DNA from 4 places in the Kitasatospora sp. NPDC098663 genome. Region 3 is predicted to be linked to each of the others. Evidence: riboswitches for the same ligand, from Rfam matches in the RefSeq annotation. Region 3 holds a riboswitch; each other region holds the start of a gene.
What was found. A riboswitch is a leader RNA that binds a small molecule or an ion and turns the genes downstream of it on or off. The one in region 3 is predicted to bind cyclic di-AMP.

Region 1: it holds a riboswitch for cyclic di-AMP, as region 3 does, so the genes downstream of both, ACIQVZ_RS28280 (M23 family metallopeptidase) here and ACIQVZ_RS19760 (transglycosylase family protein) in region 3, are expected to answer to the same signal.
Region 2: it holds a riboswitch for cyclic di-AMP, as region 3 does, so the genes downstream of both, ACIQVZ_RS32270 (transglycosylase family protein) here and ACIQVZ_RS19760 (transglycosylase family protein) in region 3, are expected to answer to the same signal.
Region 4: it holds a riboswitch for cyclic di-AMP, as region 3 does, so the genes downstream of both, ACIQVZ_RS00055 (NlpC/P60 family protein) here and ACIQVZ_RS19760 (transglycosylase family protein) in region 3, are expected to answer to the same signal.

The regions. Positions count from the first base shown of each region.
Region 1 covers NZ_JBIWAP010000029.1:95,338-103,097, forward strand. The annotation lists gene ACIQVZ_RS28260 (SpoIIE family protein phosphatase) at 1-304, opposite strand, end outside; gene ACIQVZ_RS28265 (PP2C family protein-serine/threonine phosphatase) at 477-1,607, opposite strand; gene ACIQVZ_RS28270 (TetR-like C-terminal domain-containing protein) at 1,809-2,378, opposite strand; gene ACIQVZ_RS28275 (alpha/beta hydrolase) at 2,442-3,269, opposite strand; cyclic di-AMP (ydaO/yuaA leader) riboswitch at 3,634-3,792, shown strand; gene ACIQVZ_RS28280 (M23 family metallopeptidase) at 3,805-4,641, shown strand; gene ACIQVZ_RS28285 (hypothetical protein) at 4,702-5,718, opposite strand; gene ACIQVZ_RS28290 (GNAT family protein) at 5,761-6,333, shown strand; gene ACIQVZ_RS28295 (sensor domain-containing protein) at 6,487-7,227, shown strand; gene ACIQVZ_RS28300 (hypothetical protein) at 7,399-7,760, shown strand, end outside.
Region 2 covers NZ_JBIWAP010000039.1:12,526-20,285, forward strand. The annotation lists gene ACIQVZ_RS32255 (ATP-binding protein) at 143-664, shown strand; gene ACIQVZ_RS32260 (DUF397 domain-containing protein) at 1,056-1,319, opposite strand; gene ACIQVZ_RS32265 (hypothetical protein) at 1,879-2,868, shown strand; cyclic di-AMP (ydaO/yuaA leader) riboswitch at 3,300-3,460, shown strand; gene ACIQVZ_RS32270 (transglycosylase family protein) at 3,447-4,778, shown strand; gene ACIQVZ_RS32275 (LacI family DNA-binding transcriptional regulator) at 4,897-5,916, opposite strand; gene ACIQVZ_RS32280 (glycoside hydrolase family 13 protein) at 5,942-7,660, opposite strand; gene ACIQVZ_RS32285 (sugar ABC transporter permease) at 7,698-7,760, opposite strand, start outside.
Region 3 covers NZ_JBIWAP010000016.1:170,605-178,364, forward strand. The annotation lists gene mfd (transcription-repair coupling factor) at 1-2,328, shown strand, start outside; gene ACIQVZ_RS19745 (MazG family protein) at 2,421-3,449, shown strand; gene ACIQVZ_RS19750 (SDR family NAD(P)-dependent oxidoreductase) at 3,467-3,892, opposite strand; gene ACIQVZ_RS19755 (cytochrome P450) at 4,179-5,474, shown strand; cyclic di-AMP (ydaO/yuaA leader) riboswitch at 5,685-5,852, shown strand; gene ACIQVZ_RS19760 (transglycosylase family protein) at 5,858-6,775, shown strand; gene eno (phosphopyruvate hydratase) at 7,043-7,760, shown strand, end outside.
Region 4 covers NZ_JBIWAP010000001.1:9,011-16,770, reverse strand. The annotation lists gene ACIQVZ_RS00075 (rhomboid family intramembrane serine protease) at 1-14, opposite strand, end outside; gene ACIQVZ_RS00070 (hypothetical protein) at 216-479, shown strand; gene ACIQVZ_RS00065 (NYN domain-containing protein) at 765-2,093, shown strand; gene ACIQVZ_RS00060 (NlpC/P60 family protein) at 2,294-3,328, shown strand; cyclic di-AMP (ydaO/yuaA leader) riboswitch at 3,666-3,815, shown strand; gene ACIQVZ_RS00055 (NlpC/P60 family protein) at 3,826-4,971, shown strand; gene ACIQVZ_RS00050 (NlpC/P60 family protein) at 5,198-6,244, shown strand; gene ACIQVZ_RS00045 (hypothetical protein) at 6,430-7,461, shown strand; gene ACIQVZ_RS00040 (glycosyltransferase 87 family protein) at 7,526-7,760, opposite strand, start outside.

The sequences.
Region 1 (7,760 bases), on a different contig from region 3:
CGACCATGCCGGTGCCCATGCCGGCGTTCTTGTTCGGGTAGTCCACGCTGGTGTGCTCGGGGCTGAGCAGGTACGGGCGGCGTAACCGCAGGGCCATCGCGGCGGGGAGGTCACCGGCCGGATCGACGATGCTGTAGCGCTCGTGGGCCCAGTCCGGCAGCCCGTGCGAGGCGGTCAGCCGGAGCATCCCGGCGGAATCCAGCAGGTAGAGCGCGGAACCCTCGCCGGTGATCCACCCCGGCCCCTCGGCGAGGACGGTGCCGAGCAGTTCGGCGGCGCTGGTGCAGCCGAGCAGTAAGCGCACGCAGCGCATGGGGCTGCGGGCGGTGGGACTGCTGCGCTGTGTCCGGCTCTCGTCCTCGGAGGGGGGAACCCACGGAGAGCTCAGGTCCATCGGATACCCGGCCTTTCCGCTCTCGGGGGGTGGGTGCCCTCTGGGTGCCCGAACGGGCACTTAATTCTTCATACCTTATTTCTCAAGCGGGTGCTGAAGCGGGTGAATGGTGGCCCAGACGGCGTACCAGGACCAGCGTCCGGTCGTCCGCCGCGTCCCGCGCCACCGTCCGGACCAGCCGCTCCGCCGCACCCCGGGTGAGCTGCTGCTGCGTCCGCCACGGCCGCACCACCGGCTCGGCCGCCGCCAGCAGCCGACCCACCCCCTCGTCCAGATCCCGACCCGGCACCTCCACCAGGCCGTCACTGAACAGCAGCAGCGAATCGCCCCGCCGCAGCCGCCCCGACACCGCCGGATACAGCGCGCCCGACACCAGCCCCAGCGCCGGGCCGCCGTGCCCCGACCGCGCCCAGCCGCCGCCGTCCGCTCGGCGGAACTGCGCGGGCGCCGGATGGCCGGCGTTGAACAGCAGGTAGTCGCCCGTCGCCGGGCGCAGCGCGAGGTGCACCGCCGTCGCGAAGTCGTCCTCCCAGCCCATCCGCACCAGGTGGTCGTTGGCCGCCGGCAGGAACGCCTCCGGCGGCACCCGCCCCAGCAGCATCGCGAACGCGCCCGACAGGTGCGTCGAGCGGGCCGCCGCCCGGCTGCCCTTGCCCGACACGTCCACCAGCAGCAGCTCCAGCAGATCCTCCTCGGGGCGGTGCGCGCACAGCAGGAAGTCACCCGAGAACGAGGTGTCGCCGGCCGGCGCCAGCGCACTGTCGAAGTGCCAGTCGAGCAGCCGCTCCGGGAGCCGGGCCAGCGTCCGGGTGTGCTCGGCCAGCTCCAGCAGCATCGAATCGCCCTGCGTTCCGCGCAGACCCAGCCGGTGCCGGAACCGGTTCGCGGCCAGCACCGTCACCGCGGTCGCGGCCAGTACCAGCGTCACCCCGATCCGCACCCCGAGCGGATCCCGCACCACCGCCCCCAGCACCCCGCCGGCCAGCGCCGCGCACACCAGCACCAGCAGCTGCCCGCGCCGCAACAGCAGCCCGCCGACCACCAGCGGCAGCACCAGCGCCGACGGCGGCCAGCTGTACGGCAGCACGATCGGCAGCAGGCTCAGCACCGCGGTCACCCCGAGCAGCACCCCCAGCGCGTACCGCGCGGCCCGGGCGTTCCCGTCCAGCAGCCGCAGGTACCACCGCCGCGCCCTCGCTATCGGTGCGGGCACGTGGACCTCCGCCAAGGGGTCGGCGGTCCCCTGTCATGACCACCAGTCAGCCCGGCCACACTAACCCGTCCGCCCCCACCGCCCCCAGGTCCGCTGCCTGCCCGCCGCACGGGAAGTCGGCCGGTCCGACTTCTCGCGCACGCCTCACCCGGTGCGCCGGCCGTTCGTTCGTCGTGGGGGGCCGGTGCGCCGGGCGGCGTCTCAGGGGGTGGGCCAGGTGCGCAGGCCGGTGGTGAGGAGGGTGATGAGGCGGCTCTGGGTGGTGGCCAGGTCTTCGGCGAGCTGGAAGCCGCCGCCGATGGAGAGGGAGGCGAAGCCGTGGGCGACGGAGCGGACGGTGCGGGCGGCGTGGATCGCCTCCGCGCCGTCGAGGCCGTACTCCCGCAGGACGGCGATGATCACCCCGACGAGCCGCCCGGCCGCGCGGGTGAGGTCGTCGTCCGGCTGCGGGGCCTGGGGGAGCGCGTTGTAGCGGTGCGGGTACTCGGTGGCGTACGCGTGGTAGGCGCGCAGGACGGTGGCGACGGCGTCGTCCCCGCTGCGGCCGACGGCGGCCTCGGCGAGCCGGTCGGCGAGTTCCTCGGTGACCCGGACGGCGATGAGCCGCCGCAGTTCGGCGAGGCCGCCGCTGACGTGCTTGTACAGCGACGGGGTGGCGACCCCGGCCCGGGCGGCGACGGCGGCCAGGGTGAGGGCCTCGGCGCCCTGCTCGTCGATGAGGGCGAGCGCGTGGTCGACGACCTGCTCGGGGGTGAGTCCTACTCGGGGCATGGTGCGGGCTCTCCGTCGGTGGAAGGGGGAAGGGGGAAGGGGGCTGAGGCGGGCGGGTGGGGCTCAGGCGAGTTCGGCGAGGAAGGGCAGCAGGGCGTCGGCGGTGGCCTGCGGGTTGTCTGCCATCGGGTAGTGCCCGGATCCGTCGATCATGACCTTCCGTGCGTTGAGCGCGGCGGCCTGCCGGTCGGCGACGGCTTCCGGCTTCGGGAAGTCGGGGTCCTCGCTGCCCATGATGACGAGCGAGGGGCAGCGGACGGCCGCGGTCCAGCCGATGGGCGCGGAGTCCCCGCCGACGTATCCGCGGGTGGCGGTCTTGCGGCCGGGGGTGCGCATGGCGGCGACGAGTCCGGCCACGTAGGCGTCGAAGTCGGCGGGCTTGGCGCCCGGGTAGGCCAGCTTGCGGTGGTAGAGGCCCCAGAAGGCGGGCGAGTGGACGGTCAGGAAGCCCATGACGCGCAGGGCGCCGCGCATGAGGGCGCCGGGCGGGGGGTTCTCGACGAAGGCGTCGACCAGGGCGATGCCGGCGACCCGCTCGGGGGCGTCGCCGGCGGCCTTGACGACCGTCGCGCCGGTGTAGGAGTTGCCGACCAGGACGGCGCGGTCGATGCCGAGGTGGTCGAGCAGGGCGAGGACGTCGGTGGCGATGGCGGCGGGGGAGTAGTCGTCCCAGACGATCGAGGATTCGCCGAAGCCGCGCAGGTCCATGGTGATGACCCGGCGGCCGGCGGCGGCCAGCAGCGGGCGGAGGTGCCGGTAGGCGGCGCGGGTGTCGAGCATTCCGGGGAGCAGCACGACGGGGGCGCCGTCGCCCTGGCGGGTGTCGTCGTAGGCGAGGCGGCCGCCGGTGACGTCGAGGTACTGGGTGGTGGGGGTGCTGGTGGCGTTCATGGTGGGCCTCCGGAGGGCTGCCGGTGCGGGGCTTCGGAGCGGGGCTTCGGTGCTGCCGCCGATAGCCATAAAGCTAAGACTAATAGCCTTAGCCGTCAAGTCCCTGCGTCCTCGCCGTCCCGTGGCGCGGGAGGTTGGTGAGGGGCGCCCGGGTGGCGGGTCGTCCGTTGACGTCCGATCACGTGAGGCGGCGTCAATGGTGTTCAAGCGTGCTCAAGGGGCCCAAGAGGGACAAAACGCCCTTCGCGCCTCAGAGCGCCCCGCCCGCCTCCGGTCGTCCCGGGCGAACGGCTTGGAATCAGGGCCTCCTAGGATTAACGTTTGATAACGCAGCGCGGTCCTCAACGCCGTACCCAGACGGCACCGTGCGCCGTCGCCTAATCCCGCCGACCGGCCTCCGGGCAGGTCAGGGAGCCGGGGAACCACGTTCCTTGGGGTGAATCGGCGGGGCTCCGGCCCGGCCGTAGGAGACCTTCCTGCTCCGAACCCGTCAGCTAACCCGGTAGGCGCGAAGGAAGGAAAGGAGCGCGCCTCCGTGGCGTCGACGCACACCCCGGCACACCCGGCCGGCCTCGCAGCAGCAGGCACCCGGCTCCTCGACCACCCCGGCCCGGACAGCCCCGAGTACGCGGGCCCGGAGGCCGAGACCAACCGGCACCGGATGCCGCGTCAGGTCCGCGGAACCTCCCCGCTGCTCGGCGTCACCGCCGTCGCCGCCACCCTGGGCGCCACCGGCTTCGCCTCCGCCACCCCGGCCGCCGCCCCGGCCATCGAGACCCCGGACGAGACCCCGGTCGCCCTCTCCGCCGACCCCGGCCTCGCGCTCGCCGCCCGCATCCAGCTGCAGGCCGACAGCCAGCGCACCGCCGCCGAGGAGGACGCCCGCGTCCAGGCCGCGAAGGAGGCCGAGGCCAAGGCCGCCGCCAAGGAGGCCGAGGCCAAGCGGGCCGCCGAGGAGGCCGAGCGGGCCAAGGCCGCCGCCCTCACCCTGCCGGTGCGCGACTACCACCTCACCGCCCACTACGGCCAGAGCGCCCGCTACTGGGCCCACCTGCACACCGGCCTGGACTTCGCCGCGGACACCGGCACCCCCGTCTACGCGGTCGGCCAGGGCACCATCACCTCGGCCGGCTGGTCCGGCTCGTACGGCTACCGGATCGTCGAGACCCTGCCCGACGGCACCGAGATCTGGTACTGCCACCTCTCCTCGATCATCAAGGGCTCCGGCAAGGTCGCCTCCGGCCAGCAGATCGGCAAGGTCGGCGCCACCGGCAACGTCACCGGCGCGCACCTGCACGTGGAAGTCCGCCCCGGTGGCGGCGCCCCCGTCGACCCGGAGACCTGGTTCGAGCAGCGCGGCCTCAACCCCTGACGCACCCGCGAAGCCCCGGCCGCCGGAACCAGAAGGCATCGCGGCCGGGGCTTCGCCGCGTCACTGCTGCGCAGGCTCCGCCGGGTCCGCCGGGTCGGCCGGGTCCGCCGGGTCGGCCGGGTCCGCCGGGTCCGCCGGGTCTGCCGGGTGCGCGTCGAACTCCTCCTGCGCAGGCCCCGCCAGCCCCTCCAGCCGCGCGTCGAACTCCTCCTGCGCCAGCCCGGCCAGGTACGCGTCGATCTCCTCCTGCCCCGGCTCCGGCGCGAGGTCCGGGAACTCCTCCACCAGCAGTCGCGGCAGCCCGGGAACCGTCCACTCCCCGAACAGGTCGAGCGCGGCCTCCACCGCCGCCTCCTCGAACGCCCCGAAGTCCCCGGCCAGTTCGTCCGGCATCGGCCGGCCCAGCGCGGTCAGCTCGGCCAGGTTGCGGTAGCTGCGCCGCATCAGGCCCTGCTCCAGCAGCCGGCGCGCGCCGTCGGTGGCCATGCCGACCGAGATCACCCGGGTCGGGCTCCAGCCCTGCTCGTCCACCTCGTCCAGCCAGCCGGTCTGCGCCAGTGCGGCGAACCTGGCCAGCCGCTCCTCCTGCGCCAGCTCCCGGAAGCCGGTCAGCCACTCCCGCACCGCCTCCGGATCCGCGACGTCCGCCCCGTACGCGTGCAGCAGCAGCGCGTACAGCCGGGGCCAGGTCACCAGGTCGGCGCGGCGCAGCAGCCCGGCCGCGACCTCGCCCTGCCACTCGGCCTCGGCGTGCAGCCGCTCCTGGCGCTTGGCGTTGAGCCGCTTGGCGGCCCGCTGGTGGTCGGTCAGCAGCCGGACGGCGGCGCCGTACGCCAGCGGGTCCGCCTCCGGTTCGGGTTGGACGTACAGGTAGAGCCGCTCGTACAGCAGGTGCTCCACCGCGTTCGAGGTCAGTTCGGGCCAGCCGTCGTGCATCCTGCCCTCGCCCAGCTCCAGCAGGGCCAGCACCGCGCGCAGCGGCGCTTCGGCCACCGGCGTGCGGTCCTCGTCCGCCGCCCAGGCGAGCAGGTCGGAGGCCCTGGTGCGCGGGGCGAGCCGCAGGTCTTCGTCGTTCATAGCTCGAACGGTAACCGCTGGCCGGGAGTAGGGTCGGCTGCCATGGTCCCCGTACGACTCACCGGCCCCCGGCTGGCCATCCGCGAGTATCACCACACCGCCGGCGACGTGGACGCGCTGTACGAGCTGTTCGGCGACCCGGAGGTCACCCGCTACCTCCCCTTCGAGCCGCGCGACCGCGAGACCTGCGCCGACCAGATCGAGCTCTACCTGGAGGAGGCGATGGCGCCGGAGCGGGACACCTACCGGCTGGCCGTCACCCGGCGCGACGACGCCGAGGACCCGGCGGACGCCACGCCGATCGCCCACGCCTCCCTCACCCTCGGCAGGCACCGCTCCGCCCACCTCGGCTACGTGCTGGGCCGCGACGTCCGGGGCCGCGGCTACGCGGGCGAGATCGCCGGCCTGCTCTGCGAGCTCTCCTTCGAGGCCCTCGGCGTGCACCGGCTGGCGGCCCGCGTCGACGTGGACAACGCGGCCTCCGTCAAGGTGCTGCTCCGGCTCGGGTTCCAGCTGGAGGGGCGGGTCCGACACGACCTGTACAAGGGCGGCGCCTGGTCCGACTCGTACCTGTACTCGCTGCTCGCCGACGAGTGGACCGGCGCGACCGGCTGACCTTTCGGCGCGGACCTGGGGGCGGGCCTGCCGGGTCAGGCCCGGGGGGGTTAACCCCACCCCCGATCCGCCAGGCCTCCGGATCCTCTCCGGTCCGCCGTTCGACCAGACTGATGTCATCAGCAGTCGAGAACGAGGGACCGGGGCCGGGACATGAGCATCAGCCGAAGCACGCAGGACCGCGAGTGGGACGTCCTCGGTGGTTACGGCGACGACCCGCGTCCCGCTCGGGCCCACCGGACCGAGGAGCCGCCGGCCGTCTGGCGGGCGCCGTTCTCCAAGCACTACTACCGCGAGATCGGCTACACGCTCACCGGCCTGCCGCTGTCGGTCATCGGTTTCTCCGTCTCGATCGTGCTGTTCTGCATGGGGATCGGCACCTTGATCACCGTCCTCGGCCTGCCCATCCTCGCCCTCCTGACCACCGTCGCCCGCGGCATGGGCCGGATGGAGCGGGCCCGGGTGCGCGGCATGCTGGCCCTGGACGTGCCCGCCCCGGCGCCGGTGCGCCAGACCCGACCGGGCACCTGGGGGGCGATCACCGCGCGGCTGGCGGACCCGGCCGGGTGGAAGGCCGCGTTCTACCAGGTGGTGATGTTCCCGTGGGCGGTCCTCAGCTTCGCCCTGTCGCTGGTGTTCCTGCTGCTCGGCTGGGCGATGGCGCTGTACCCGCTCTACCAGTGGGTCTTCCCGGCCTTCACCTCCTGGCGCGGGTACCGGATCTTCGACTTCTACGACAGCGACAACGTCCAGCACGTCTACTACGTCGAGGGGGCCTGGCAGATCGCCGGCTTCTCGCTGGTCGGGGTGCTGCTCATCATCCTCACCGCGCAGCTGGTCCGCGGCCTGACCAACGTGAACCGGGCCGCCGCCCAGGGCCTGCTCGGCCGCTGAACCCCGCGGGCCTCCCCGGCCCCGCCCGCCTCCCCGGCCCCGTCGGTCTCCCCGGCCCCGTCGGTCTCCCCGGCCCCGCCCGCCTCCCCGGCCCCGTCGGTCTCCCCGGCCCCGCCCGCACCCGGATGTGCTCCGGATGCGGGCGGGGCCGACCCGTGTTCGGATGGCCGGGTGGCCGCCGCACACACCCCCGCCGACCCGCGCGCCCTGGGCCGGGACATCCTGGTCACCTCCCGCCCGCTGGACGAGTACTGCGACCTGTTCGACCTCACCCGGGCCCAGCTCGCCGCGCTGCCGGGCCCGGTGCTGGACTGCCCGGGGGGTGCGGCCGGCCTGGCCGCCGAGGCGCGCCGGCTCGGCTGCCGGGTGATCGCCGCCGACCCGGCGTACGCGCTCCCCGCTCCCGAGGTCGCGGCCCACGCGCTGGCGGCCCGGGCGTCGATGGCCACCGCGATGGCCGCCCGCCCGCACCTGTACCCGTCACCGCGCTCCTGCCGGCCGGACCGCTACCTGCGCAGCTGGGACCGGGCCCG
Region 2 (7,760 bases), on a different contig from region 3:
GGCAGCGTTCCCCCGCGCCACCGGGGGAACGTGTGCGCGCGCGCTGGTCGAGGGGGCGGCCGAGCGGCCGAGCGAGTCGGAGGTGACCGGCATGACCCCGGCGGGTCCAGCCGTGTCCGCCCCCTTATGGGAGGAGCTCTTCATGAGCACCGGTACGGCTTTGGCGGTTGACCCCCATGTGGTCACCTGTACGCTCGCTCCTCGCTTCGAAGCCGTCAGAACCGCGCGCGACTTCGCCAGAACCTCTCTTCAGCGCTGGGGCCTGATGGAGCTGTTCGACGACGTCGCGCTGGTGGCCTCGGAGCTGGTGACCAACGCACTGCGGCATGCGGTCGGCGCACGGCCCGACCCTGCGGGTGGCGCCCAGGGCGAGTACGACTTTCCCATACAGCCGACCCCCGAAGGCCGGCTGCCGATCCGAATAAGCCTCGTGCACCGCTCTCCCCAGGTGGTCTGCGCGGTGAGCGACCCGAGTTGCATCGGCCCGGTCGCCCGGGAGGCGGACTTCGTCGCCGAGTCCGGCCGCGGACTGCACCTGGTGGAGTCCTTCAGCCGCTCCTGGGGTTGGCACCCGCTGGGCAGCGGCAAGGTGGTCTGGGCCCTGTTCGAGGCGGAGCCGGCCACCGGTTCCGAACTCGGTGGACGGCACCGGCGCTCGGCCTAGCGCCAGGCGGCGCGCGGCCGGCCGAGGGAGGCCCCGAGAGGACCGCACCCCGGGCTCCGCGGGGCGGATCGACGGGCCTGGCGCAGGTGCGCCACGGGCCCCGGCTCGGCCCTCAGAACGATTCCCACGACGATTCCCCGGCCCGCCCCCCGGACGAGCCGACCGGACCGACGGCCGAACCGACGGCCGGGCACCCCGGCGGCCCGACCCCCGTCCGCGTCCGGGCCCCCAGCCGTGCGCGGGACCACCCGCCGCACCTGCGCGCGGCCGGCCGCGAGAACTCCCGTCGCGAGAGCACCCGTCGCGCGGCCCCGGACCGGCTCCGGAAAAGACAAAGGCCGTCGCGGTGTCAGCACCCACGACGGCCCCCCGATGGCAGGACGACGGCCGGTCAGACCGCCAGGTGGTCGAACTCCCCGTCCTTGGCCCCCAACAGCAGGGCGGCGATCTCGGCCCGGGTGTAGATGAGCGCCGGACCTTCCGGGAAGCGCGAGTTGCGCATCGCCACATCGCCCCCCGGCAGGGCCGCGAACTCGACGCAGTTCCCCTGGGAGTTGCTGTGCAGGCTCTTCTGCCAGACAACCCCCTTGAGGTCGGCGGCCGCCATCCCGTTGTAGGTGTCGTACGAGCCGTGCGTGTCCTGCGAGTCGTGCATAGAAATCTCCCGAAGAGCTCCGGAGTGGTCGTCCAGCGCGGCGCTCCCGGCACCCGCCGAACGAACGGACCGGCCCCGTACCGGCCCGGCACAACGCCTCACTTGACGCGATGATAGCTGCTGTGCACGTGCATCAGCACGGGACAGTGCAGGTGCACGAGGCCTTTCACCGGCAGTTCCGAACTCTTCACGGACCCTTCTCCTGACGGTACGTAAACGGACATAGCCGAGTGAATCGTCAGATTCTCGATAACCGGCCGTGAGCGGCCCCCCGCTGAATGTTGATCTTCAGACGCCCGGAGTCGCGCCTTCGTGACCCTCCGTCAGGCGATGTCCTGGCTGTGAGACATCTCACGCGCCACAGAGGCAACTCGACGCCCCGTCGGACACGTCAGGGCAACGAGCGGTGATCGCTCGAGGGCTGGGTGAGATATGTCCGGATTGCGGGCAAACCGCCCGGACGGTCACGACGGGAGCGCGGCGCACCCGCCATGACCACGCGAAACCCGACCGGCAGCCGAATGCGGGCCTGACGGGCCGATGTCCTACGATCTCCGGCATGAGCACCGCAGCCATCCCGGGCGCGCCACTGCCCGTCCGCACTCCAGGCTCCCGTGCGCGGGGGCGCCACCGTCGCCCCGAGCGCCCCGAGATCCCGGCCGGATCCCCGGCCCTGGTGCTCGCCGTGCCCGCGACCGCCGGGCCCGAGTCCCGCTCGGTCGTCGAGGAGCTGCTGTCGATCGTCCGCAGCGAGCAGAGCGGCATCCAGACCGCCGTCGGCTACCTCCCGGGCGAAGCCGCCCAGGGCGCCGACAGCGACGACCGCACCGTCGCCGAACTGCTGGCCATGGCCGCCGAGGCCGGCCTGCCCGCGCCGGTCCTGGTGCCGCTGGTACCGGGCCCGCACGGATTCCTGACCGAACTTCACGCCCTCGCCGCCGATTACGGAGCCCCCGTCACCGACGTGCTCGGCCCGCACCCGCTGCTCGCCGAGGCCGTGCACGTGCGCCTGTCCGAGGCCGGCCTGGCGCGTGCCGACCGGGCCCGGCTGTTCGCCATCGCGACCGCCGCGGACGGCGTCGTGCTGACCACCGTCGGCGGCGAGGAGGCCGCTGCCGCGGCCGGCATCACCGGTGTCCTGCTGGCGGCCCGGCTGGCCGTCCCGGTCGTACCCGCCGCGCTCGACGTACCGGGCTCGGTCGCCGCGGCCGTCAACCACCTCAAGGAGACCGGCTCCCAGCGCCCGGCGCTGGCCCCGCTGGTGATCGGCCCGGAGGCCGACTCCGAACTGCTCGCCACGGCCGCCGAGGAGACCGGCTGCCCGTCCGCAGCGCCGCTGGGCGCCTACCCGACGGTCGGCCAGCTGATCGCCTCCACCTACCTGGCCGCGCTGCCCGCACCCTCCCCCGAGGCCCTGGCGCAGGCCGAGGCCGAGGCCGAGGCCGAGGCGGCGGAGGCCGCCGGGGGCGCCCACGCCGACCACTCCGGCCGGGGCGGTCACGCCGCTCACGCGGCTCACGCCGCCGCCGAGGAGTCGGTCGGCCAGTAGCGGTCACCGCACGTGCGAAGGGCCCGGGACGCAACCGTCCCGGGCCCTTCCCGCTTGTCCTGTAAGGGAGTTAAAGGGCGAATGAGCGCGATGTCCGTTCTATCCGCATTTGTTCGCCATCGCTCGACGCGCCCCCCGAGGGCCACAGTGCGGACCCGCCACCCTCCCGGCGGGCGGCCCCCCGGGCGGTCCGACCCTCCGTCACCCGCATCCTGAAGCGCAGACAGTTGTGCGCATCCTTCGCCGGGTTGCCGGAAATCGGTCATTTTTGATCATGGCGAGCGAGAGGAACGATCGTTCTCACCAAACCGTGATGCGCGTCACAGGTGTTTGCAGTTTGAACTTAAGTCTGCTTAACGTGCTCCCCGTTCGTGGCCACACGAACCCAGTTCATCCGCGACGCCGAGTCCTGCCGTCGGATGTCCTGGCAGCGCGAAAACGCACCACGGCAGGAGCGGGGGACCCACAGGTAAGTCGCCCCGGACCGTTCCCCGGAACGATCCAGGGCTAGGGGTGAAGCCGCGCCCACAGCGCGGCCGGGCAACTCCAGCCCGAATCCGACAGCTCACCTCGCAGGCGTGGGAGAGGACCGCGTCTTCATGCTGCCCACCAACGGCACCCGTCTGTCCAGCCGTACCCGACGCGTCATCGCCGCCATCGGCGTCGCGGGCGTCGGCCTCACCATCCCCTGCCTCACCTCCGGCACCGCCTCCGCCGCCTCCGTCGCCACCTGGGACAAGGTCGCCCAGTGCGAGAGCACCGGCAACTGGAGCATCAACACCGGCAACGGCTTCTACGGCGGACTGCAGTTCACCTCCAGCACCTGGGCCGCCTTCGGCGGCACCGCCTACGCCCCCCAGGCCAACCAGGCCACCAAGGACCAGCAGATCGCCGTCGCCGAGAAGGTCCTCGCCTCGCAGGGCCCCGGCGCCTGGCCGGTGTGCTCGGTCCAGGCCGGCCTGACCAAGGGCGGCGCCGCTGCCGCCGTCGACACCTCGGCCGGCTCGGCTGCCGGCTCGACCGCCACCAAGCCCGCCGCGAAGCCGGCCGCCCCGGCCACCCCGGCCACCAAGCCCGCGCAGACCCAGGCCCCGGCCCCGAAGCCCGCCAAGCCGGCCGCACCGGCCCAGGACCAGGCGCAGAAGGGCCAGAACCAGGCCCAGAACAGCGCCCAGCCCCAGACCGACGACTACACCGTGGCCTCCGGCGACTGGCTGTCCTCGATCGCCGACAAGCACAACCTCCAGGGCGGCTGGCAGCGGCTGTACGAGCTCAACCGCGGCACCCTGACCGAGGGCCCGGACTCCATCTACCCGGGTCAGCGCCTCTCGTTCAAGGACGGCGGCCAGGCCCAGCAGTCCGGCTCGTCGGCCACGTCCGGCTCGGACTTCACCTGGTTCGACCGCTCGCAGAAGTCCGGCCAGACCTCCGACAGTGGCGCCGCGAACACCAAGCCGGCGGCCCAGCCCCAGGCTCAGCCCCAGGCCACCAAGCCGGCTTCCAAGCCGGCCGCCCAGGCACAGACCCCGGCGCCGGCCCCGGCCGCCACCGGCAGCATGGCCGCCGCGGTCTCCTTCGCCCAGTCGAAGGTCGGCCAGGCGTACGTCTACGGCGGTACCGGCAACGGCGGTTGGGACTGCTCCGGCCTGACCCAGGCCGCGCTGCGCGCCGCGGGCGTCTCCGTCCCGCGCGTCGCCGCCGACCAGGCCGCCGCCAGCACCCGCGTCTCGCTGGACAGCCTCCAGGCGGGCGACCTGCTGTTCTGGTCCAACAACGGCCAGAACTCCGGCGTCTACCACGTCGCGATCTACATCGGCGGCGGCCAGTACGTCGAGGCCGCCAACCCGAGCTCGGGCGTGCGCCTGCAGACCGTCGCCAACTGGGCGCCGGACTTCGCCGGCCGGGTCTGAGCACGACCGCCGGGTGCAGGAGCCGCCCCACGGACCACGAGGGCTGACCCGGCACCCGGACAGCACGCAACGGGCCCCGGAGAGCAGTTGCTCTCCGGGGCCCGTCCGTTGACCGTCCTCAGCGCGCGCAGGCCCCCGTGGACCCGCGCATGACCAGCTCCGGCTGGAACATGAACTCCCCGCGCTGGGCCGCGTTTGCGCCGACCTCCTCCAGCAGCGCGTCCACCGCCGCGGTCGCCATCGCCTCGACCGGCTGGCGGATCGTGGTCAGCGGCGGCTCGGTGAAGGCGATCAGCGGCGAGTCGTCGAAGCCGACCACCGAGACGTCGTGCGGCACCGACAGCCCACGCTGCCGCACCGCCCGGATCGCCCCGAGCGCCATCATGTCGCTGCCGCAGACGATCGCCGTGCAGCCCTTGTCCAGCAGCGCGCCGGCCGCCGCGTGCCCGCCCTCCACGCTGAACAGCGTGTGGTGGACGAGTTCCTCGGCCTCCTCCTGGCTCCGCCCGAGCACCTCGCGCATCGCCGCCGTGAAGCCCTCGATCTTGCGCAGCACCGGCACGTACCGCCGCTGCCCGACGGCCAGCCCGATCCGCTCGTGCCCGAGTTCGGCCAGGTGCTGGACGGCCATCCACATCGCGGCCCGGTCGTCCGGCGAGATGAACGGCGCGTCGATCCGCTCGCTGTAGCCGTTGATCAGCACGAACGGCACCCCTCGGCCGGTCAGCCGGGCGTAGCGGTCGTGGTCTGCGGTGGAGTCGGCGTGCAGCCCGGAGACGAAGACGATGCCCGCCACGCCCCGGTCGACCAGCATCTCGACCAGTTCGTCCTCGGTGGACCCGCCCGGCGTCTGGGTGCACAGGACCGGGGTGTACCCGTGCCGGCTGAGCACCTGCTCGATCACCTGGGCCAGTGCGGGGAAGATCGGGTTGCTCAGCTCCGGCGTGATCAGCCCGATCAGGCCGGCGCTGCGCTGACGCAGTCGGGTCGGCCGCTCGTAGCCGAGCACGTCGAGCGCCGCCAGCACGGTCTGCCGGGTGGCGGCGGAGACGTTCGCCTTGCCGTTGAGTACGCGGGAGACGGTGGCTTCGCTGACCCCCGCCTGCGCCGCGATGTCTGAGAGTCGCGCCGTAGTCACGGTCCCAGAGCCTATTGCAACCACGTCAGACCGCCCACCAGCCGGTGCTGTCCGGCGCGAGCACGGTCTCGCCGCCGTCGACCACCAGCTCCACCGAGGAGAGCAGCAGCTTTCCGGGCGCCGCTATCCGGACCGGCTCGTCCGTGGTGTTGACGGTGCAGACGAAGGAGCCGCGGCGGAACGCCAGGGTCCCCTCGGGGCCGTCCAGCCACTCCACGGCCGTCCCGGCGCCGAGGTCGTCCTGGGAGCGGCGCACGGCGAGCGCGCTGCGGTACAGCTCCAGGGTGGACGCCGGGTCGCCGGTCTGCGCCTCGACGCTCAGCGCGGCCCACTCGGCCGGCTGCGGCAGCCAGGACGGCCCGCCGGCGACCGGGCCGAAGCCGTACGGGGCCTCGGTGCCGGACCACGGGATCGGGACGCGGCAGCCGTCGCGGTAGCCGTCCTGCCCGGCCTTGCGGAAGAACGACGGGTCCTGGCGGACCTCGTCCGGCAGGTCGGTGACGTCCGGCAGGCCGAGCTCCTCGCCCTGGTAGATGTACGCGGAGCCGGGCAGCGCGAGCATCAGCAGGGTGGCGGCGCGGGCGCGGCGCAGGCCGAGCTCGCGGTCGCCGGGGGTGCGGATCTGGGTGCCGAGGCCGGGCGGGTTGGCGAAGCGGGTGGCGTGCCGGGTGACGTCGTGGTTGGACAGCACCCAGGTGGTGGGGGCGTCGACCGGGCGCATCGAGTCGAGCGAGACGTCGATCACCTCGCGCAGCTCGGCGGCGTCCCAACCGGTGCCCAGGTACTGGAAGTTGAAGGCCTGGTGCAGCTCGTCGGGGCGCACGTAGTTGGCGGTGCGCTGGACGGTCGGGGTCCAGGCCTCGGCGACGCCGATCCGCTGGCCCGGGTACTCGTCGAGGATCTTGCGCCAGCTGCGGTAGATCTCGTGCACGCCGTCCTGGTCGAAGAAGGGCATGACGTCGTTGCCGAGCAGCTTGAGCTGGTCCGAGCCGCCGAGGTCGGGCAGGCCGGGGGCCTTCACCAGGCCGTGGGCGACGTCGATGCGGAAGCCGTCGACGCCCATGTCGAGCCAGAACCGCAGGATCGAGCGGAACTCGTCGGCGACGGCCTGGTTCTCCCAGTTGAAGTCGGGCTGCTCGGGGGCGAACAGGTGCAGGTACCAGTCGCCGGGGGTGCCGTCCGGGTTCTCGCTGCGGGTCCAGGCCGGGCCGCCGAAGATGGACTCCCAGTCGTTGGGCGGCAGTTCGCCGTTCTCGCCCTTGCCGGGGCGGAAGTGGTACCGCTCGCGCAGCGGGGACTCGGGGCCCTCGCGCAGGGCGCGCTGGAACCACTCGTGCTGGTCCGAGGAGTGGTTGGGGACGAGGTCGACGATGATCCGCAGCCCCAGCTGGTGGGCGTCCCGGATGAGCGCGTCGGCGTCCAGCAGGCTGCCGAACATCGGGTCCACGGCACGGTAGTCGGCGACGTCGTAGCCCGCGTCCGCCTGCGGCGAGGCGTAGAACGGCGACAGCCAGACCGCGTCCACGCCGAGGTCGCGCAGGTACGGCAGGCGGCTGCGGATGCCGGGCAGGTCGCCCATGCCGTCGCCGTTGGAGTCGGCGAAGCTGCGCGGGTACACCTGGTAGATGACCGCGTCCCGCCACCAGCCTCTGGACGCGCCGCCAGTCGCAGGAGCCGGGGTGACCGCCTCGTGGGCGGCGGCGTCGGCGGCAGGCCGGGAGGTGTCGGCCAGGTTCTGGGTCATGGACGGTATCCCTTGGGGACTAGAGGAGCGAGGAGCGTTACGACTTGGAGGCACCGGCGGTCAGACCGGTGACCAGGTGACGCTGCACCAGGTAGAAGAA
Region 3 (7,760 bases):
GTGATGGTGACGGAGGGCCACGGGCCCGCCTCCCGGCTCGCCGAGGTGCTCGGCAACGAGGGCATCCCGGCCCGGCTGGTCGCCGACCTCGCCGAGGCGCCCACCCGGGACGTCGTCTACGTCTCCTGCGGCTCGATCGAGCACGGCTTCGTCGACGAGGCCCTGAAGCTCACGGTCATCACCGAGACCGACCTGTCCGGCCAGAAGTCCTCCACCAAGGACATGCGCCGGATGCCGTCCCGGCGCCGCAACGCGATCGACCCGCTGGCCCTGGCCACCGGCGACTACGTCGTCCACGAGGCGCACGGCGTCGGCCGGTACGTCGAGATGGTGCAGCGAACCGTCCAGGGCGCCACCCGCGAGTACCTGGTGCTGGAGTACGCCCCGGCCAAGCGCGGCCACCCCGGCGACCGGCTGTTCGTGCCGACCGACCAGCTCGACCAGGTCACCAAGTACGTCGGCGGCGAGGCCCCGACGCTGCACCGGCTCGGCGGCGCGGACTGGGCGAAGACCAAGCAGCGGGCCAAGAAGGCGGTCAAGGAGATCGCCGCCGACCTGATCAAGCTGTACTCGGCGCGGATGGCCGCCCCCGGCCACACCTTCGGCCCGGACACCCCCTGGCAGCGCGAGCTGGAGGACGCCTTCCCGTACGCGGAGACGCCGGACCAGCTGACCACCATCGCCGAGGTCAAGTCCGACATGGAGAAGTCCGTCCCGATGGACCGGCTGATCTGCGGCGACGTCGGCTACGGCAAGACCGAGATCGCGGTGCGCGCCGCCTTCAAGGCGGTGCAGGACGGCAAGCAGGTGGCGGTGCTGGTGCCGACCACGCTGCTGGTGCAGCAGCACTTCTCCACCTTCGCCGAGCGGTACGCCAACTTCCCGGTGTCGGTGAAGGCGCTCTCCCGGTTCCAGAGCGACAGCGAGGCCAAGGCCGTGCTGGAGGGCCTGTTCGAGGGCTCGGTGGACGTCGTCATCGGCACCCACCGGCTGTTCTCCTCCGAGACCAGGTTCAAGGACCTCGGCCTGGTCATCGTCGACGAGGAGCAGCGCTTCGGCGTCGAGCACAAGGAGCAGCTGAAGAAGCTGCGCGCCAACGTCGACGTGCTCACCATGTCCGCGACGCCGATCCCGCGCACCCTGGAGATGGCCGTCACCGGCATCCGCGAGATGTCCACCATCACCACCCCGCCGGAGGAGCGGCACCCGGTGCTGACCTTCGTCGGCCCCTACGACGAGAAGCAGATCTCGGCCGCGATCCGGCGTGAACTCCTGCGCGAGGGCCAGGTGTTCTACATCCACAACCGGGTGGAGTCGATCGACAAGGCGGCCGCCCGGCTCAAGGACCTCGTCCCCGAGGCGCGGATCGCCACCGCGCACGGGCAGATGGGGGAGAACCAGCTGGAGAAGGTCGTCGTCGACTTCTGGGAGAAGGAGTTCGACGTCCTGGTGTCGACCACGATCGTGGAGTCCGGCATCGACATCTCCAACGCCAACACCCTGATCGTCGAGCGCGGGGACACCTTCGGCCTCTCCCAGCTGCACCAGCTGCGCGGCCGGGTCGGCCGGGGCCGCGAGCGCGGCTACGCGTACATGCTGTACCCGCCGGAGAAGCCGCTCACCGAGACCGCGCACGAGCGCCTGGCCACCATCGCCCAGCACACCGAGATGGGCGCCGGTATGTACGTCGCGATGAAGGACCTGGAGATCCGCGGCGCGGGCAACCTGCTCGGCGGTGAGCAGTCCGGGCACATCGCGGGCGTCGGCTTCGACCTCTACATGCGGATGGTCGGCGAGGCGGTGGCCGAGTTCCGCGAGTCGCTGGCGAACGGCGGCGAGCCGGAGGAGGAGCCGCTGGAGGTGAAGATCGAGCTGCCGGTCGACGCGCACGTGCCGCACGACTACGCGCCCGGCGAGCGGCTGCGGCTGCAGGCGTACCGCTCGATCGCGGCGGTCAACTCGGAGGCGGACATCCAGCAGGTCCGGGACGAGCTCGTCGACCGCTACGGCAAGCTGCCCGAGCCGGTGGAGAACCTGCTGCTGGTCGCGGCGCTGCGGCTGTACGCCCGGCGGTGCGGCATCGCGGACATCACCCTCCAGGGGGCCAACGTCCGGTTCGGGCCGGTGGAGCTGCGGGAGTCTCAGCAGCTGCGGCTGAACCGGCTCTACCCGCGCAGCCAGGTCAAGGCGGCCGCCCAGCAGCTGCTGGTGCCGCGGCCGAGTACCGGGCGGATCGGCGGCAAGCCGCTGGTCGGGCGGGAGCTGCTGGGCTGGTGCAGCGAGTTCCTGTCGGCGATGTTCGACGACCTGGCGGGGTCGAAGAAGTAGGGCGTGCCCTGGCGCCCGCACGGGCCCGGGGGCGGGGGCGGGCTCCGTCGGGCCCGTCCCCGCCCCGGGCGGGCGGCGGGTAGGTTCGGGGTGTGACGACGAATGTTCCGGACGCGAAGCTGATCCTGCTGACGACCACCCACCGGGTGGCCCCCGGGTTGCTGGCGTGGCCGGCGTGGGAGGCGCTGCGGTCGGCGGGGCGGGTGCTGGCGGCGGACGCGGGGCATCCGCAGGTGGCGGCGGTGCGGCAGGCCGGGGTGGAGGTCGAGGTCGTGGCGGCGGGGTCGGCACCGGCGCTGGCGCGGCTGCTGACCGGGCAGCCGGGCGGGGCGGGGCCGACGGTGTGGCTGGGCAGCCCGGACGGGGATCCGGGGCTGACGGACGCGCTGGCGCGGCTGGCGGTGGAGCACGCCGGTGAGGTGCCGGAGATCGAGGTGCTGCCGGGGTCGTACGACCTGCCGGGGGCGCGGCTGCTGGACCTGGTGTCGGTGATGGACCGGCTGCGCTCGCCGGGCGGTTGCCCGTGGGACGCCGAGCAGACGCACGAGAGCCTGGTGAAGTACCTGGTCGAGGAGGCGTACGAGCTGGTCGAGGCGATCGAGGAGGGGGACCGGGAGACGCTGCGCGAGGAGCTGGGCGACGTGCTGCTCCAGGTGTTCTTCCACTCCCGGATCGCCGAGGAGCACCCGGCGGAGGCGTTCTCGATCGACGACGTGGCCGGTGACATCGTCGAGAAGCTGATGTACCGGCACCCGCACGTGTTCGGGGACGTCGAGGCGGAGGGCACCGCCGAGGTGGAGGCGAACTGGGAGCAGCTGAAGGCGGCCGAGAAGGCGGACCGGGAGTCGGTGCTGGACGGCGTGCCGGCCGGGCTGCCGTCGCTGGCGTACGCGGCGAAGCTGGTGTCGCGGGTGCGCCGGGCGGGCTTCGCGGGCGTGCCGGACGAGCCGTACGCGCTGCCGGCGGAGCTGACGGCGCAGTCGGCGGGCCGGCTGCTGCTGGCGGTGGCGCAGCGGGCGTACGACGCCGGGGTGGACGTGGACGCGGCGCTGCGCTCGGCCGCGCGCGGTTACCGGGACGCGGTGCGCGCGGCCGAGGGCCTCGGGCCGGTCGGCGGGTAGCGGGCCCGGGCGGGGCCTCAGGCGGCCGTGGCGGTGTTCTCGATCGGCCGCCGCTGCCGGGGGACGACTTCGCCGATGGCCTCGCCGACGAGGGCGAGGAGTTCGGCGAGGCGTTCGAGGTCGAGGCGGGCGGGCAGTTCGGCGAGGGAGACGATCCGCTCGCCGTCGGGGCCGGCGACGCAGAACAGGTCGATGGGGCCGAGGTGCTTCTCGGCGGTGTCGACGAGGGCGGCGACGTCGCTGGGGCGGCGGATGTCGCCGCCGACGCCGACGACGGGGCAGCCCGGCCGGTCGAGTTCGGTGGCGAGGTCCTCGGCGACGCCCGCACGCTGGTCGGCGATCAGCACTCCGGCGGCGCCGGCGGCGGTGAACCGGCGGGCGAGCTCGGCTCCCGATCCGCCGTCGAGTACCGCGATGACGACGACTGCCCCGCTGACCCGCATGGTCTGCTCCTCCCTGTGGGCGACACCGCACCGGCGCCCACGATTTCTGCGGAGGATCGTAGGCAGGTCCTGACCCTCCGCAACAGGGATTACCCCTCAGGTGACCAGGGTCACGCCCGCCACCCGGCCAAGAGCTGTCCAAGAGCTGTCCACGGACCGTCCACGGGGCGTCCACGGGGCGTCCACGGAGCGTTGGCGGGCCGTCCGCCGGGTGTTGACGATCCGGCCCCGCCGGTCGCGGTCGCCGGAGGCGGTGCGGCCGCGACCCACCGGATACGGTCGACGCATGCCAGTGCAGCCCGACCCCGCCGCCCCGCAGCTCTTCACCTGGGAGTTCGCCACCGACCCGTACCCCGCCTACGCCTGGTTGCGCGAGCACGCCCCGGTGCACCGCACGACGCTGCCGAGCGGGGTGGAGGCCTGGCTGGTGACCCGCTACGCGGACGCGCGGCAGGCGCTGGCGGACGGCCGGCTGTCGAAGAACCCGGCGCACCACAGCGAGCAGGCGCACCGCACCGGGCGGGTGGGAATTCCGGGGGAGCGCCAGGCGGACTTGATGACGCATCTGCTGAACATCGACCCGCCGGACCACACCCGGCTGCGCCGGCTGGTGTCGAAGGCGTTCACGCCGCGCCGGGTGGCGGAGTTCGAGCCGCGGGTGCAGCAGCTCACGGACCGGCTGATCGACGGCTTCGCGCAGCGCGGTTCGGCGGACCTGATCCACGAGTTCGCGTTCCCGCTCCCCATCTACGCGATCTGCGACATGCTGGGCGTGCCGGCCGAGGACCAGGACGACTTCCGGGACTGGGCCGGGATGATGATCCGGCACGGCGGCGGTCAACGCGGCGGCGTGGGGCGGGCGGTGAAGCGGATGCGGGCGTACCTGCTGGAGCTGATCCACCGCAAGCGGGCGGATCCGGGTGACGACCTGATCTCGGGCCTGATCCGGGCGAGCGACCACGGCGAGCACCTGAACGAGAACGAGGCCGCCGCGATGGCGTTCATCCTCCTGTTCGCGGGGTTCGAGACGACCGTCAACCTGATCGGCAACGGCACGTACGCGCTGCTGCGCAACCCGGAGCAGCGCAGGCTGCTGCAGGAGTCGGTGGTGCGCGGCGAGACGGCGCTGCTGGAGACCGGGATCGAGGAACTCCTGCGCTACGACGGTCCGGTGGAGATGGCGACGTGGCGTTTCGCGACGCGGCCGCTGTCGATCGGCGGGGTGGACATCCCGGTGGGCGATCCGGTGCTGGTGGTGCTGGCCGCGGCGGATCGCGATCCGGCCAGGTTCTCGGACGAGAACACCCTGGACCTGGCCCGCACGGACAATCCGCACCTGGGTTTCGGCCACGGGATCCACTACTGCATCGGGGCCCCGCTGGCCCGCCTGGAGGGACGGAGCGCACTGGCCACGCTGCTTTCCCGGCTGCCGGACCTGCGGCTCGCGGAAAACCCGGAGAACCTGCGCTGGCGAGGTGGCCTGATCATGCGTGGCCTGCGGGAACTCCCGGTCGAATTCACTCCGGAGACCCGCTCTCCGCACGCGCCTCCGGTCACGCCGACCGACGCTTCGACACGCTGACGGCACGTCTCCGGCGGCTCATGGGGCCGGGTCTGAACCCGTATCAATCCGGACATACCGCCGCCGTTGGTAGGCGATTGACCACGCGCCGTAATTTGTGTGTGATATCGGCGATATGAGCTTGTTATTGGTCTGATGATCTGTCTACTCTCCCTGGAGTTCGCAGCTGCGGACCTCGTGCGCGGAACGCCGAATCCTGCCCGCCGCGCCACGGGAAACCGACCAGACCCTGGGCAGGGGCGGGGGAACCAGGTTTGTTGCCGTTCCCCAACGGCTTGGGGTGAAGCCGCCCGAGCGGAATCGTTTCCGCTTTCGGCGGCCGGGCCACCTCCCGGTCCGAACCCGACAGCTCACCTCGCAGGCGTGCGGAGAGGGACCTCTTCATGCTGTTCGTTGGAACTGGCCGTCACCGTCGTCGCACCCAGGCCGAGAAGGCCATCGCCGTCGCCGGTGTGGCCGGCGTCGGACTCGCGATGCCGCTCCTCACCGCCACCGGCGCCTCCGCCGCCCCGGCCTCCACCTGGGACGCCGTCGCCCAGTGCGAGAGCGGCGGCAACTGGAGCATCAACACCGGCAACGGCTTCTCCGGCGGCCTGCAGTTCACGCCCAGCACCTGGAAGGCGTACGGCGGCACCTCCTACGCCCCGCAGGCCAACCAGGCCAGCAAGGCGCAGCAGATCTCGGTCGCCGAGAAGGTGCTGGCCTCGCAGGGCCCGGGCGCCTGGCCCGTCTGCTCCCAGAAGGCCGGCCTGACCAAGGGCGGCGCCCCGGCCTCCGTGGACACCTCCACGGACGCCAAGCCCGCCAAGCAGCCCGCCGCCAAGCAGACCCAGCAGACGCAGGCCCCGAAGCCCGCCCAGCAGCCGGTCAAGCAGGCCGCCCCGAAGCCGGCCGCCCAGCAGCCCGTCCAGCAGGCCCCGCAGCAGACGCAGCCGCAGACCCAGGGCTTCTCCGGCAAGGCCGGCTGGGACGCCGACGCGAAGGTGTACTGGTACCAGAACAACGGCGCCTGGTACTGGACCAGCCACCAGAGCGTCTACCAGCAGTACGCGGGCCAGCCCGCCGCCCAGCCGCAGTCCGCGCCCCGCGCCGCGCAGCCCGCGCAGTCCGCCCCGGTCGCGCAGTCCGCCGCCGCGCAGGGCGGTCACGACTACACCGTCCGGGCCGGCGACACGCTGTCGACGATCGCCGCCGCCCAGGGCGTGTCCGGCGGCTGGCAGTCGGTGTACGACGGCAACCGCGGCACCGTCGGCGGCAACCCCAACCTGATCATGCCCGGCCAGGTGCTGCACCTCGGCTGAGCGGCCCGGGCCCCGAACGGCCCGCGCCCTGCGGGCGAAGGGGGACGAGTGCCGTCCCCCTTCGCCCGCATTCCCCCGTATTCGCCCGCTTCGATCGGGCAAGCAGGTGAACTACTGGCGGGTAGCCGGGCCACACGCTGAGACGGGACCGAGGCCAGCGCGGCCCCGGGGGCCGGGGCGGTTAGGCTCTGGTCGTAACGACTCCGCAATCGTCCCGCCGGCAGCACCCAACGTCAGCCGGACCCTGCTTCCGCAAGGAGATGCCTCGTGCCGTCCATCGATGTCGTCGTAGCCCGTGAGATTCTCGACTCGCGTGGCAACCCCACGGTCGAGGTCGAGGTCGGCCTCGACGACGGCAGCACCGGCCGTGCCGCTGTCCCGTCGGGTGCCTCCACCGGCGCCTTCGAGGCGCTGGAGCTGCGCGACGGTGACAAGAACCGCTACTTCGGCAAGGGCGTGGAGAAGGCCGTCCTGGCCGTCATCGAGCAGATCGGCCCGGAGCTGGTCGGCTACGACGCCACCGAGCAGCGCCTGATCGACCAGGCCATGCTCGACCTGGACGCCACCCCGGACAAGTCCTCGCTCGGCGCCAACGCGATCCTGGGCGTCTCGCTGGCCGTGGCGCACGCCGCCTCCGAGGCCAGCGACCTGCCGCTGTTCCGCTACCTGGGCGGCCCGAACGCGCACGTGCTGCCCGTTCCGATGATGAACATCCTCAACGGCGGTTCGCACGCGGACTCCAACGTCGACATCCAGGAGTTCATGATCGCCCCGATCGGCGCGGAGTCCTTCTCCGAGGCCGTCCGCTGGGGCGTCGAGGTCTACCACACCCTCAAGGGCGTGCTGAAGGAGCGCGGCCTGTCGACCGGCCTCGGCGACGAGGGCGGCTTCGCGCCGAACCTGGACAGCAACCGCGAGGCCCTGGACCTCATCACCGAGGCCATCCAGAAGGCCGGCTACGTGCCCGGCCGCGACATCGCGCTCG
Region 4 (7,760 bases), on a different contig from region 3:
GCCGTCACTGCCATGGGGCCAAGCATCCCTCCGTGTCGGGCGTGTGACACGGCCTTGTACGGCAGGTGGACTAGCCCGCTCGTTCTCCTGACCGGTGGCCGCGATGGTTGCCTCAGGCAATAGGCTTGGGGCGGGCAATCCCGCCTCCCGCCGCCGACGCCGGGGCTCCGGGGGGAGCGCCTAGCCCACCCAGGGACCACCCGAGAGGACCCCCGATGACCGTCCCCGCCCTGACCGCCGAGACGCGCTGGCGCTGCACCCTGTGCGGAAACCTCACCCGCTTCGACGTGACCCGCACCGCGCGGGTCACCGAGTTCCTGCACTTCGACCTGGCCGGCGAGTCCAAGGTCGAGGAGACCGAGGTGCTGAGCGAGACGATCGAGTCGGTGCGCTGCCGCTGGTGCAACGCCGTGGACCAGGTCGAGCTGGTGGCCCGTCCGGGCGCCGAGAACGCGGAGGCCTCCGCCGAGCAGGGCTGACGCCCGACGGCGCGGGGGGCGGGTGCACGGCGCGCCTGCCCGCCGCGCTGGGACAATACAGACAGGACGCACGGAGCGTGACGACAGGGCGGCGGCCGCGGGCCGTGACCCCGTAGGACCAGGATCGGAGCCGAGGACGTGGTGGACGCAGCGAGGGAGCCCGCCGAAGCGCAGGGGCTTCAGCCCGCTGCGGCCGCGCAGGCGCAGGCCGCCGACGCGGCCCCGTCCGAGCCCGCGGCCGTCGGCGGGGCGGCGGGCTCCGGTGAGGCGGCGGGTTCGGGCGAGGTGGCGCCGGAGCGTGCTGCCGAGAAGCTGGACCGGCCGCTGCCCGAGGGCGTGCGCCGGCGTGTGGTCGGCCTGGCCTCGGACGCGCTCGGCGGGCTGCCGCCCGGCGAGCTGCCGCAGAGCCTGCGCCAGTACGTCAAGTTCACCCCGGCCCGGCGGGCCAAGTACGCGGCCACGGCGCTGGCCGCGGCGCTGGAGTCGGAGCCGGCGTTCCGGGTGCGGATAGCGGAGCGGCTGAGACTGGGCCAGCCGGACCTGGTGAAGGCGTTGGAGTCGGGCAGCGTCCCGGGCGCCGCCGATCCGATGGACGTCGCCGCCGCCGCTTACCTGGTGCGGGCGGCCGGCTGGAGCCGGCTGGTGGCCGAGGCCGGGGAGGAGGCCGAGCGGGCCGGAGCCGAGGGCGCGGCCGCCGAGGCCACCCGGCTGGTGGAGAAGTTGCAGGCGGAGCTCGCCGAGCTGCGGTCCGCCGCCCGGGCGGACCTGGAGCGGCAGCGCTCGGAGTCCGAGGACGTCCGCCGGGAGGCCGAGTCGCTGCGGAAGAAGGTGCGCTCGCTGGAGAGCGACACCCGCCGGGCGCAGGCCGAGACCAGGCGGCTGACCGCCGAGCTGGAGGCCGCGAGGGCGCAGGCGGCCGCCGAGCGTGGCGCCGCGGAGTCCGAGGCGCGGCGGCTGCGGCACCGGGTCGGCGAGCTGGAGACGGCGGCCGAGCAGGGCCGCCGGTCGGCCCGCGAGGGCCGCAGCGTCGAGGACATGCGGCTGCGGCTGCTGCTGGACACGGTGCTGCAGTCGGCTCAGGGGCTCCAGCGGGAGTTGGCGCTGCCGGTCTCCCAGATCCGGCCGGGGGACCTGGTGGAGGCGGTGGTGCCGGGTGCGGCCTCGCCGCACGACGTGGCCCGGCGCGGTCTGGCCGACGACGATCCGGCGCTGCTGGACCAGCTGCTGGCGATCCCGCAGGTGCACCTGGTGGTGGACGGCTACAACGTGACCAAGACGGGCTATCCGACGCTGCCGCTGGAGCAGCAGCGGATCCGGCTGCTGGGCGGGCTGGCGATGCTGGCCCAGCGCACGCAGGCGGAGGTCACCTGCGTGTTCGACGGGCAGGACCTGGACGTTCCGGTGATCATGGCGCCACCGCGCGGGGTGCGGGTGCGGTTCAGCAGGACCGGCGAGACCGCGGACGAGCTGATCCGCCGTCTGGTGCGGGCCGAACCGCAGGGGCGTCCGGTGGTGGTGGTGTCCACCGACCGGGAGGTCGCGGAGGGCGTGCGGAAGGCCGGCGCGCGCCCCGTGGCCTCCGTTCTGCTGCTGAACCGGCTGGCGCGGCCCTGACGGCTGCCGCGGCGGGATGATGCCTGGTCAGCGCCCGGTTTGCGGTGGTGTGCACATCGGGTGAAGCCTGCGGGGGAAGTGGAGTTCACGCCTTCGGGGGAGTGGCAAAACCCGTGGATCTTCCCTAGGGTGTGGCGTCAAACCTATTTTCCGGATTCTCACCTGATCGGGTGAGGCCGATGGAAGAAGGAGCAATTCCCTTGGCCTCCCACCGCCGTCCCAAGCAGCCGAGCCGCGCCCGGGTCTCCGTGCTCACCGCTGCCGCGGCGACCGCGGTCGCCCTCTCCGCGCAGGTCGCCGCGCACGCCGCGCCCCAGCCGAGCAAGAGCGACGTCAAGGCGCAGATCGACCAGCTCCAGCAGGACCAGGAGCAGGCGGCGGAGAAGTACAACGGCGCCAAGGAGCGGGCCGACCAGCTCCGCAAGCAGTCCGACCAGCTGCAGGACAAGGTGGCCCGCAGCCAGGACGAGATGACCCAGCTCCAGACCGGCCTGGCCGGCGTGGCGGGCGAGCAGTACCGCACCGGCGGCATCGACCCGTCCGTCCAGCTGATGCTCTCCTCCGACCCGTCCGGCTACCTGGAGAAGGCGTCCAGTGCCCAGCAGGCCAGCGCCAGCGAGTCCGAGGCGCTCAAGGGCCTGCTGGACCAGCAGCGCCGGCTGGACCAGGAGAAGTCCGAGGCCGCCGCCGTCCTGGCCTCGCTCGACTCCACCACCAAGGACCTGAACCAGGCCAAGACGGACGTCAACCAGAAGCTCAAGGCCGCGCAGGACCTGCTGAACTCGCTCAGCGCCTCCGACCGCGCCGCGCTGCGGGCCCAGCAGCAGCAGGACGACCGCGCCTCGCGCGGCAGCGACCGCGCCGACCTCGGCAGCCTCCCGCAGGCCGGCGGCTACGCGGGCGTGGCCGTCGCCAAGGCGATGAGCAAGCAGGGCTCGCCGTACGTGTGGGGCGCCACCGGCTCGACCACCTTCGACTGCTCGGGCCTGATGGTCTGGGCGTACGGCCAGGCCGGTGTCTCGCTGCCGCGCACCTCGCAGGAGCAGGGCAACGTCGGCACCAGGGTCTCGCTGGACCAGGCCCAGCCGGGCGACCTCGTCATCTACGGCCCCGACCGGCACCACGTCGGGATGTACATCGGCAACGGCATGGTGGTGCACGCGCCGCACACCGGTGACGTGGTGAAGGTGATGAAGGTCGACGCGATGCAGATCAACACGATCCGCCGGGTCTGACGTCCCGACACGCCCGAAGGGCCCGTCCGGGCCTGTGATCCACGCCACCCTCCGACCGGGGGTGGCGTTCGGGTTTTGTCCGCAGTGCGAGTCGCCGGTGAAGAGTGATCAGCTTTGCGTGCGGCGGTGATCACTATGTGTCATATTCACAAAAGAACTTTGGTCTTCTTCCGTCTTTTTTCTGACAAGGATTTGAACGGATCACGGTTCAGTTACTAGGGTCGTGCCCCGAACCACCGCACTCCCGATCGCCCAGCCAGGGTGACGGCGGTGGTTTCCGTCGAGTTCGTGACGCAGCGGGGCGGGCCCAGTGCCTGCCCGACGGGGAGCCCAGCAGTCGGGGGTGCTGTCGAACGGAGCCGGGGAACCACGTTCCTCCGGGGTGAATCGGCGCCAGGTCGGCCGGTGGAACGGTCGTGAGGCGTCGTAGGGCACGCTTCCGGCCCGAACCCGTCAGCTCACCCGGTAGACGGCGTAGGAAGAAGGAGTCCGCCTTCGTGGCGTCCCATCGTCGTCCCAAGCCCGCCAGTCGCACCCGGGTCTCGATCCTGACCGGCTTCGCCGCGGCGGCCGTCGCGCTGTCCGCGCAGTCCGGCGCCCACGCCGACCCGCAGCCGACCAAGGACCAGGTCAAGGAGCAGGTCGACCAGCTCAACGACCAGGCCGAGGTCGCGACCGAGAAGCTCAACGCCGCCCAGGAGAAGCAGCAGCAGCTGCAGAAGCAGGTCACCGACCTCCAGGACCAGGTGGCGCGGCAGCAGGGGCAGGTGACCGACCTCCAGGGCGGCCTGGCCGAGATCGCCGGCGAGCAGTACCGCAACGGCGGAATATCCCAGACCGTCCAGCTGATGTTCTCCGCCAGTCCGGACACCTTCCTGAGCCAGGCCGACACGCTGAACCAGGCCGGCGGCACCCAGAAGGGCCAGCTCAAGCAGCTCCAGGACGAGCAGCGCAAGCTCGACCAGGTGCGCTCCGAGGCCCAGGACAAGCTCGCCGAGATGGAGACCACCACCCAGCAGCTGAAGAGCGCCAAGGACGACGTCCAGGGCAAGCTCAAGGCCGCGCAGGACCTCTTCAACACCCTGTCCGAGCAGGAGCGCCAGGCGATCCGCGCGGCCGAGGAGAAGGCCGCCGCCGAGGCCAAGACGAAGGCCGACGCCGCCGCGAAGGCCGCCCAGCAGCAGGCGGCGGCCCAGCAGGCCGCCGACCGCTCCTCCCGCGACAACAGCCGCACCGACCTGAGCGCGTCGCAGGCCCCCGCCGCGCCGGTCACCAAGCCGAGCGCCGGCAGCTCGCGCGGCGCCGCGGCGCTGTCCATCGCCGCCTCCAAGATCGGCAGCCCGTACGTCTACGGCGCCTCCGGCCCCGGCTCCTTCGACTGCTCGGGCCTGATGGTCTGGGCGTTCAACCAGGTCGACGTCTCGCTGCCGCGCACCTCGCAGGAGCAGGCCCACGCCGGCACCCGGATCGGCAGCGACCTCTCCCAGGCCCAGCCCGGCGACCTGCTGATCTTCTACGGGGACGCCCACCACGTCGGCATCTACGCGGGCAACGGCCAGGTGCTGCACGCACCGAAGCCGGGCGCGTCGGTCCGCTACGAGGCCGTCAGCAACATGCCGCTGACCTCCGTCGTGCGGGTCTGATCCCCGCGCAGGCCCTCCCAGGCCCGGCCTTCCACACGGAAGGCCGGGCCTGCGGCTTTTCCGGTTCCTCGGACGAATGTCCGATTGCGGGTCAAATATTCGGGTTGGCAGGGGTTTGGACTCGGTTGCCCGGACTCGCTAACGTCTGCCACCGGACTCCGCTTCCAGGGCCGCCCGCGTTGGGGCGGCGGCGGGGCCCCACCGCCGGATCGGAGCAGCTGCCGCCATGCCCGTGCACCGTCGTTCCCAACTGCTCGCCCGTGCGCTGGTGCTGACCGCGGCCGCCACCACCGCCCTGGGCGTGACGACGGGCGGCAGCGCCCAGGCCGCCCCCGCCGCGCCGGACACGCCCACCCGCAAGGACGTCAAGGCGCAGGTGGAGCAGCTCTACGGCGAGGCCGAGCAGGCGTCCGAGAAGTACAACGCCGCCCAGGAGACGCAGCAGCGGCTCCAGGGCGAGACGGCCGTCCTCCAGGGCGAGATCGCCGTCGCCCAGGACCAGCTCAACCAGTTGCGCGGCGACCTCGCCACCGTGGCCGGCGCCGAGTACCGCGGCGGCGGCATGGCCCAGACCGCCCAGCTGATGCTCTCCACCGACCCGGAGGGCTACCTGTCCCGGGCCCGCACCCTCGGCCAGGCCGCCGAGCGGCAGCAGGAGACCCTGCACGAACTGGCCACCCGCGAGCGCCGGCTCGACCAGCGCCGCACCGAGACCGCCGGCAAGCTCGCCGAACTCGACCAGGCCCGCCGCTCGCTGGCCGACAGCAAGCAGCAGATCCAGCAGCGGCTCACCAAGGCCCAGCGGCTGCTCAACAGCCTGGGCGTCGCCGAGCGGGCCCGGATGGCCGCCCAGGACGCCCGGGAGGCCGAACAGCGGGCCACCCGGGGCACCGACCGGCTGGACCTCGGCACGGCCCCGCCCGCCTCCGAGCGCGGGGCGGCCGCGCTGGCCGCCGCGGTGCGGATGATCGGCTCGCCCTACCTCTACGGATCCACCGGGCCCCGAGCCTTCGACTGCTCCGGTCTGATGTACTACAGCTGGCGGCAGGCCGGAGTGACCCTGCCGCGCACCTCGCAGGCCCAGGCGTACGCCGGGCAGCGGGTCAGCCTCTCCGAAGCGCGGCCGGGAGACCTGGTGATCTTCTACCGGGACATGCACCACGTCGGGATGTACGCCGGCGGCGGGGTGATCGTGCACGCCCCCTACCCGGGCGCCAGGGTCCGCTACGAGAGCGTCAACGCGATGCCGGTCGCGGGGGTGGTCCGGCTCTGAGCCCGGCACCGTCCGACCCCGACGCCCCCCACCCGATAGACGGCGCCCGCCGGACGCTGTCCCGGCGCGGTGCGCTGCTGCTCGCGGCCGGCGGGCTGGCCCAGCTGTCGCTGCCGCCGGCGGCCCCGGCCCCCTCCGCGGCCGGGCGGGCGTCGGAGCGGCGGGCGTCGGAGCGGCGGGCCGAGGTGGCCGCGCTGCTGGACGCGCGGGCCCGGGCGCTGCCCTCCTGGTCCGGACCGGCGGCGATCGAGGCCGGCTACCGCAACCTGGTGCTCGGCGCGGACGCCGGACCGGAGCGGCTCACGGCCGCCGCCGACCTGGCGGTCCGGATCACCGGGTACGACGACTACCCGGTGGTGTACCCGCGCCGGATCGACCTGGTCCTGGCCGGCGGCGGCTGGCGGGTCGACCGGGAGGAGAGCGCGAGCGGGCCCCCGGCGCTCTGGGACCTCGGCACCGCCCGGTCCGCGGCGGGCGCGCACTGCCTGGTGCTCGGTCTGGCCGACGGGCCCGACCCGGCCGGTCTGGTCGCGGTGGCCGACCGGGCCGCGCCCGCCGTGAGCGAGGTCTGGGGCACCGGCTGGGCGGGCCGCCTGCTGCTCGAAGTGCCCGCCACCGCCGAGCAGTTCGCCCGGCTGCTGGAGGTCGACCCGGCGGGCTGGGCGGGCATGGCGGCGGTCACCTCGGCCGCCCCCGGCGCGCCCTGGCACACCCCCGCCGACCGGGTGCTGGTCAACCCCGACACGTTCGGGCGGCTCAGCGACTTCGGTCGGCAGGTGGTCGTCACCCACGAGGCCACCCACGTCGCGACCAGGGCCGACACCCGGGCCTGGACACCGCTCTGGCTCTCCGAGGGCGTCGCCGACTGGACCGCCTACCGGGACTCCGGCCGGCGCCCGCAGCAGATCGCCCCCGAGCTGGCCCGGGACGTCGCCGCCGGCCGGCTGCCCACCACGCTGCCCGCCGACCGGGACTTCACCGCGGGGGCCGACGGCATCGCCCAGGCGTACGAGCAGGCCTGGCTCGCCTGCGAGCTGATCGCCCGGCGCTACGGGCCCGAGCGGCTCGTTGCGCTCTACCGGGCGGTCGGCGCGGCCGACGGGCAGGGGGAGGACCGGGACCGCCGGCTCGACCGGCTGCTCCGGGCCGGACCGGGCGTCGGCCTGGCCGAGTTCACCCGGCTCTGGCTGGACGAGGTGGCCGCGCTGCGCGATTAGGGCGTGTCCGGCGTCGCGGGCCCGGCAAGATCGGCCGGACCGGGCCTGACGGCGCGCGCGGCGTTCAGCGCCGCTGCCTGGCCGGGGTACCGGGCCGCTGCCTGACCGGGGTGCCGGGCCGGTCGATGCCGTCCAGCAGGTCCTGCTCGTAGGCGATGCCGGGGCGCACCGGATAGGCGCCGGCGGGCACCGGCTCGGGCTTGGCCAGCACCACCGTCGCCGGGAGCTGTGCCGGGCCGCGGGTGGCGCGCCAGAGCCGGACGCAGGAGAGCACGGTGGCGGCCAGCAGCAGCAGGTTG